DNA from 3 places in the Gordonia sp. 135 genome. Region 3 is predicted to be linked to each of the others. Evidence: predicted binding sites of a transcription regulator. Region 3 holds the regulator's gene; each other region holds the start of a gene.
What was found. The regulator LexA, encoded in region 3, represses DNA repair genes until DNA is damaged. The targets are predictions, from matches to a motif close to CGAACANNTGTTCG.
Positions count from the first base shown of each region.

Region 1: ruvC (crossover junction endodeoxyribonuclease RuvC) is a predicted target of LexA. The motif match lies at 1,077-1,090, and genes of this name have one in related genera.
Region 2: GKZ92_RS02585 (DUF222 domain-containing protein) is a predicted target of LexA. The motif match lies at 1,093-1,106, and genes of this name have one in related genera.

Region 1 is NZ_CP046257.1:2,803,818-2,806,063, forward strand. It holds gene ruvA (Holliday junction branch migration protein RuvA) at 1-479, opposite strand, end outside; gene ruvC (crossover junction endodeoxyribonuclease RuvC) at 476-1,045, opposite strand; gene GKZ92_RS12575 (YebC/PmpR family DNA-binding transcriptional regulator) at 1,154-1,909, opposite strand; gene pdxT (pyridoxal 5'-phosphate synthase glutaminase subunit PdxT) at 2,054-2,246, opposite strand, start outside.
Region 2 is NZ_CP046257.1:569,906-572,151, forward strand. It holds gene GKZ92_RS02585 (DUF222 domain-containing protein) at 1-1,088, opposite strand, end outside; gene GKZ92_RS02590 (hydrolase) at 1,267-2,103, shown strand; gene galE (UDP-glucose 4-epimerase GalE) at 2,108-2,246, opposite strand, start outside.
Region 3 is NZ_CP046257.1:2,907,211-2,909,456, reverse strand. It holds gene GKZ92_RS13095 (putative PEP-binding protein) at 1-785, shown strand, start outside; gene lexA (transcriptional repressor LexA) at 763-1,470, opposite strand; gene GKZ92_RS13085 (LysM peptidoglycan-binding domain-containing protein) at 1,708-2,244, shown strand.

The DNA.
Region 1 (2,246 bases), 100 kb from region 3:
CCGAGTCCGACGAGCGCCTCGGCCACCTGATCGCGGATTCCGACTGCGGGAACGCTGCCGGTGGCCGTGTCGGCCGTCGGACGGTCCACCTTGTCCCGCAGTTCGACGCAGAGTCTTTCGGCGACCCGCTTGCCGATGCCGGGCACCGACGTCAGTGCCTTGGTGTCGGAGTCGGCCAGCGCACGACGCAAGGCGTCGGGTTCGAGGACCGCGAGGGTCGCCATCGCCAGCCGCGGACCGACGCCGGTGACCGTCTGCAGCAGCGCGAACAGCGCGCGGGCGTCGGGTTCGGTGAACCCGTACAGCGTCATCGAGTCCTCGCGGACGATCATCGAGGTCAACAGCGTGGCCTCGTCGCCGCGGCGAAGACGGGACAACGTGACCGGGGTCGCCAGAACCCGGTAACCGACTCCCGCACAGTCGATCACGGCGTGATCGAGGGCGATCTCGAGAACCGGACCGCGGACTGACGCGATCATGCGCGACTCCCCTCTCGTGCCTGGGCGAGCCGCTGGCGATGCTTCGCGGCGGCCGCATCGGCCTGTTTCTGCGCGGCTGCCATCCGCTCCATCATGGGTCCGCGCCAGCAGTGACAGATCGCGAGCGCGAGAGCGTCCGCGGCGTCGGCCGGCTTCGGCTTGGTCTGCATGCCGAGAATCCGCGTCACCATCGCGGTCACCTGGGCCTTGTCCGCCCGACCGCTGCCGGTGACGGCGGCCTTGACCTCCGACGGCGTGTGGAACCGGACGGGCACGTCACGCTGACTCGCCGCAAGCGCGATCACGCCGCCGGCCTGGGCGGTGCCCATCGCGGTCGAGACCTGGTTCTGCGCGAACACACGCTCGATGGCCACCACATCGGGCTGGTGGACGTCGAGCCAGTGGCACGCCGAGGTATAGATCGCGAGCAGCCGCTCGGCCAGATCCATGTCGCTCGGCGTGCGCACCACGTCCACGTCGAGTGCGGTCACCGACCTTCCGCGACCCGACTCCACCAGCGCTATGCCGCACCGCGTGAGACCCGGATCGACGCCCATGACGCGCACTCGTACCCTCCCAGGCATCCGAACGATGTTACGAACAACTGTTCGAGATCCTATCGGGGAGAGCGGACAACTCCGATGATCAACACGCCCCCGCGAGGGCGGCGAGCCTCAGTCGTTCTCGAGCTCGGCAAGGACCTCGTCGCTGATGTCGACGTTGCTGTAGACGTTCTGCACGTCGTCGGAGTCCTCGAGCGCGTCGATCAGCTTGAAGACCTTGCGCGCACCGTCGGCGTCGACGGCGACCTCCACCGATGCGCGGAAGCTGGCCTCGGCGGAGTCGTAGTCGATGCCGGCTTCCTGCAGGGCGCTGCGCACCGCGATCAGATCGGTCGGTTCGCTGACGATCTCGAAGGTGTCGCCGAGGTCGGTGACCTCTTCGGCACCGGCGTCGAGCACGGCCATCAGGACGTCGTCCTCGGACTGGCCGTTCTTCTCGAGGGTGACGACGCCCTTGCGGGTGAACAGGTACGACACCGAACCCGGGTCGGCCATGTTGCCGCCGTTGCGGGTCATCGCCGTGCGGACCTCGCCGGCCGCACGGTTCCGGTTGTCGGTGAGGCACTCGATCAGGATCGCCACGCCGTTGGGGCCGTAGCCCTCGTACATGATGGTCTGCCAATCGGCGCCGCCCGCCTCTTCACCACCGCCGCGCTTGCGGGCGCGTTCGATGTTGTCGTTGGGCACCGACGACTTCTTCGCCTTCTGGATGGCGTCGAAGAGGGTGGGGTTGCCGGCCGGGTCACCACCGCCGGTTCGTGCCGCCACCTCGATGTTCTTGATGAGCTTGGCGAACATCTTCCCGCGCTTGGCGTCGATGACCGCCTTCTTGTGCTTGGTGGTGGCCCATTTGGAATGGCCGCTCATGTCGTCGCATCCTTTCCCGGTGCCGGTGCGCAGCGGGTGGTCACCCGCGGAACGCATGCCGGGCCCGTGGCCCCGCATCCGACGATCCTCAAGCCTGCCGACTGCTGCCGCAGGCGCTTGCACTGTCGCTGGTTCGGCACGATCTTACCGACGCACCATCTGCACGAAGTATTCATGTACGCGTCGGTCGCCGGTGACCTCCGGATGGAACGACGTCGCGAGCACATTTCCCTGACGTACGGCGACGATCCGACCCTCGGCCGGCCCCTCCGGGACCCGGGCGAGGACCTCCACGTCGGGTGAGATCGATTCGACCCAGGGCGCCCGGATGAAGACC
Region 2 (2,246 bases), 2.3 Mb from region 3:
TAGAGCGGGACGGCGGTGGCGTCTTTGAACACGGCCAGCCAGGGTTGGGCGTCGGCGGCCATGCGGATGACATCGTCGATCGGGATGAGGGTGCCGGTGGCGGTGGTGGCGAACCCGGCTTCGCGGAGTAGATCGTTGAGGTCGGCTTTGAAGATCATCTGCATCGGCAACCCGCGGTGGCTTTTGCCGAGCATGCCGTCCTCCAACACCGCTTTCAGGAGGGCGTTGAAGGCGTCGTGGTTGAGCTGGGCCGGGGTGCGGTCATCACGTTCGGCAGCAGCGGCAACGGCGTCGGGGTCGGCGTCCTCGATCGACCCCCGCGGGGAGTCGGGGTCGTCGGGGTTGTTCATGCCGGGTTTCGCCCAGACGGCGAGCAGCATGGTGACCCGGGCAAGGAGTTCAGGGGTGAGGGTGGCGGTGAGTTTGGCGGTGCCGTCGGCGCGTTGCCGGTTCACGTACAGATTCCGGCGACGTTTGCGGTCGGTGTCGTCGGTGAGTGTGCCGTCGGGGTCGAGGTGGGCCAGTAGCCGCGAGCCGAGGGCGGTGATGTCGGCGGGGGTGTGGTCAACGGCGATCTCGGCCATCTGTCGTTCGGCGGCGACTTTGACGTCGTGGTCGGTGGCGTGCGGGATCTGGTCGAGTACATCGAGTACTGCCCGGACGTGGGAGGTGCTGACCTTGCCGTCGGCCAATGCCTCTGCCAGAGCAGGGCGTTCGGGTTCGAGTGGTTCACCGGTCGGGCTGAGGTGGGTGGCGGTCGCGTGGCGTTGTCTGGTGCGGCGCATGGGGTCGGCCACGCGCAGGCGGTGGGTCATGAACTGGGTGATGCTGCGGTGGCCGGTCTTGTGGGGCAGGTCGCGGTCGGCGATCTCGACGATTTGCCGGTCGCCGGCGAAAGTCATTCGGGCGATTGCCCGTTCGGTCTCGGCAGCGACGTCGACGAGCTCGGCATCCGAACACTGTGTCAGATCAACAGTCTGCAGCTCGGTGGTGATCCGGTGCAGTTCACTCAGAAGTTCTTCTGCGCGCGAAGTGGGACCATCAGCCTGAGAGATCTCGGTCAAGACGGTCACCCCCCCCGGAAACATCGTGCGAATATATGTTCGACAGTACACCCGATTAGCCAGTGCTGCAACGATTGTCGCCAGAAATACGTCGCAAGGGTTTTGTCGGTGTCGCCTGGTATTGTCCACATCTCGTCGGTTCGCCGTCCGAATCTGTGCGGAACCACTGACCTGTTGACCGGGCCCGCGTTAGCGTCGAACCATGCAGCCGTGGATGTGCGTTTTCTGCGCAAACGAGTTCGCTCCCGACGCCGACCTACCCGAGGTCTGCCCGATCTGTGACGACGACCGGCAATGGATCCCGACGAGCGGGCAGCAGTGGACCCGGCTTGACGAGAACGCCGACAACGCGCTCGATGTTGCCGAAGAGGAGCCGGGTCTCATCCGGCTGTCGCTGCGACCGGCGGTCGGCATCGGGCAACGAGGATTCCTGGTGGCCACCCTGAACGGCAATATCCTCTGGGAGCCGCCGGGGTTCATCGGTCCGTCCCTCGTCGGCTGGCTGGAAGAGCACGGCGGTGTCGAGGCCATCGCCGCCAGCCACCCGCACCTCTACGGCGCGAGTGTCTCGCTCAGTCATCGGTTCGGCGGGGTCCCGGTCTTCTACAACGATCTCGATCGTCGATGGCTGACCCGGCCGGACCCCGTGGTCGAGTTCTGGTCCGGCGAAGCCGAGGTTCTCGGCGGAGTGCGACTCATCCAGTGCGGCGGACATTTTCCCGGCAGCGCTGTGCTGCACCTACCGGACGCCGCCGACGGTCGGGGAGCGCTGCTGACCGGCGACACCGTCAAAGGTGTCATGCAGCCGGGAATGGTGACGTTCATGCGCAGCTATCCGAACATGATCCCGTTGTCGCCCAGGCTCGTTCGTCAGATCGTCGACCGGGTCACGGCCCTGCCGTTCGACCGGCTGTACGACGCATTCGGCGTCGTCGTGGACAAGGACGCACGCGAGGTCGTCGAGACGTCGGCCCGGCGCTACATCGGGTGGGCCACCGACGAGATCATCGATCCCGACGATTCGTACGCGGCTCGGTGACGGTTCAGGCGTCGGGGTAGCCCGTCGGGTTCTCGGACTGCCATCGCCACGTGTCGACGCACATGTCGTCGATTGTCTTGGTGGCGTGCCAGTTCAGATCGGCGTTCGCCCGGGTGGGATCGGCATACGACGCGGCGATGTCA
Region 3 (2,246 bases):
CGGTGGAGGAACAGGCGGACATCTATCGCGAGGTGCTCGACGCGTTCGGCGGCCGCAAGGTCGTCATCCGTACGCTCGACGCCGGCTCGGACAAGCCGCTGCGCTTCGTGCACCAGCCCGAGGAGGCCAACCCGGCGCTCGGTGTGCGCGGCGACCGGATCGCCTTGGCACACCCCGAGATCCGTGCCCATCAGCTCGACGCGATCACACGCGCCGCCGAGGGTTCCGAGACGAGCCCCTGGGTCATGGCGCCGATGATCGCCTCACCGGCCGAGGCGGCCGCCTTCGCCGCTCAGGTACGGGAACGCGGACTGGTCGCCGGGGTGATGATCGAGGTCCCCGCCGCCGCGATCCTCGCGCCGGCGATCCTGGCCGAGGTCGACTTCGTCTCGATCGGCACCAACGACCTCACGCAGTACACGATGGCCGCCGACCGGATGTCGGCCGATCTCGCATCGCTGACCGATCCGTGGCAGCCGGCGGTCCTGCACCTCATCGCGACGGTCGCGCGGGCCGGACGGGATCAGGGGAAACCGGTGGGCGTGTGCGGCGAGGCCGCGGCGGACCCGATCCTCGCCTGTGTGCTCGTCGGGTTGGGTGTCACCTCGCTGTCGAGTGCTCCGGTGGCGGCCGCCGCGGTCGGTGCCCGCCTCGGCGGCGTCTCACGGTCGACCTGCGAAAACGCGGCGACAGCCGCGCTCGCCACCACCGATCCGGCTGCGGCGCGCGAGGCTGCCGCCGCGGTTCTCGAGAACGAAGAGGTCAGATACGCCGCATCACGGTGACGACCTTGCCGAGGATCACGGCCTCGTCGCCCGGGATCGGGTCGAACAGCTCGTTGTGCGGCATCAGCCAGACATGACCCTTCTGGCGTTTGAAGGTCTTGACCGTGGCCTCGCCGTCGATCATCGCGGCCACGATGTCGCCGTTGTCGGCCACGTTCTGCTGGCGGACGACCACCCAGTCGCCGTCGCAGATCGCGGCGTCGATCATCGACTCACCGACGACCTTCAGCAGGAACAGCGAACCCTCGCCGACGAGCTCGCGGGGGAGCGGGAAGACGTCCTCGACGGCTTCTTCCGCGAGGATCGGGCCGCCTGCGGCGATCCGGCCGAGCACCGGCACGAAGGTGGGCTCGGGTAGCGCACCACCGGTCGGTGAGGTGGGCGTCGGCGGCTCGCTCGGTGCGATGTTGACCGCTCGCGGACGATTCGCGTCGCGCTTGAGGAGGCCCTTGCGTTCGAGCGTCCGCAGTTGGTGGGCGACGGAGGAGGTCGACGTGAGACCCACCTCGTCACCGATCTCGCGGATGCTCGGCGGGTAACCGCGCTCGCGCACGGATTTGCGGATCACCTCGAGAACTCCGCGCTGCCGCGGCGTCAGCGAGGCCTCGGCCGCCGCCATGTCTGCCGGGGCGACGGGCTCGTCGGCGCCCCGCGCTCCGGTGCGCTTACCGCCGTCATCGCTCATGATCGGGTTCCTCTCGATTCCGAACGTGCTGGTAGATCGCTTGTCTGACGACGACCCTAGCCGAGAATGCCGACCGCATCAAACATTTGTTCGACGTGTTGCGAGACAAGTGTCGGAGTGCCGTGCTACAAATCGAACATCAGTTCATCGAACAGATGATCGACAATCGAACAGTTCGAACGCCGACGACGCAGTCGGAGCACGGACAAGCGTTCGACCGGAAACACGGAGGGCATCATGCGCACCGCCACTCTCATCGACCCCGACCGCTCCACCGATTCGGTCCGTGGTGACGTCCTGGAGCGTCCGCGCCCGATGCGCCGCGGCGACGGCCGCCGGCCCGTCGACGGGCGTCCGGTGCCGGAGTCGGCGGTCCGGGTCCGCCGGGTCGCCTCCACCCGGTGCGCCTCGCCGGTCGGTATGCGGGGTCGTGCACCGGTCGTACCCGTCTCGCGTGTTGCGCATACCGCGCCCTCGGCCGTCATCCGGCGGCGTCGGCGCACGGCGACGGCAATTCTCGCCGGCGTCGGGCTCGCTCTGGCCGTGTGGGTCATCGCGGTCGTCGGTCAGAACTACGCCGCGACGGTCACACCTTCTTCGGTCGGCACCGAGGTCGTACACGTGCGGTCGGGCGACTCGCTGAGCACCATCGCATCGCGCGTCGCCCCCGAGATGCCGCGTGAGGCGGTCGTCGACGAGATCATCCAGCTGAACGACCTCCCGTCGAGCGGGCTGCGCGTCGGTCAGCCGCTGCTCGCCCCCCGGTACCACTGAGC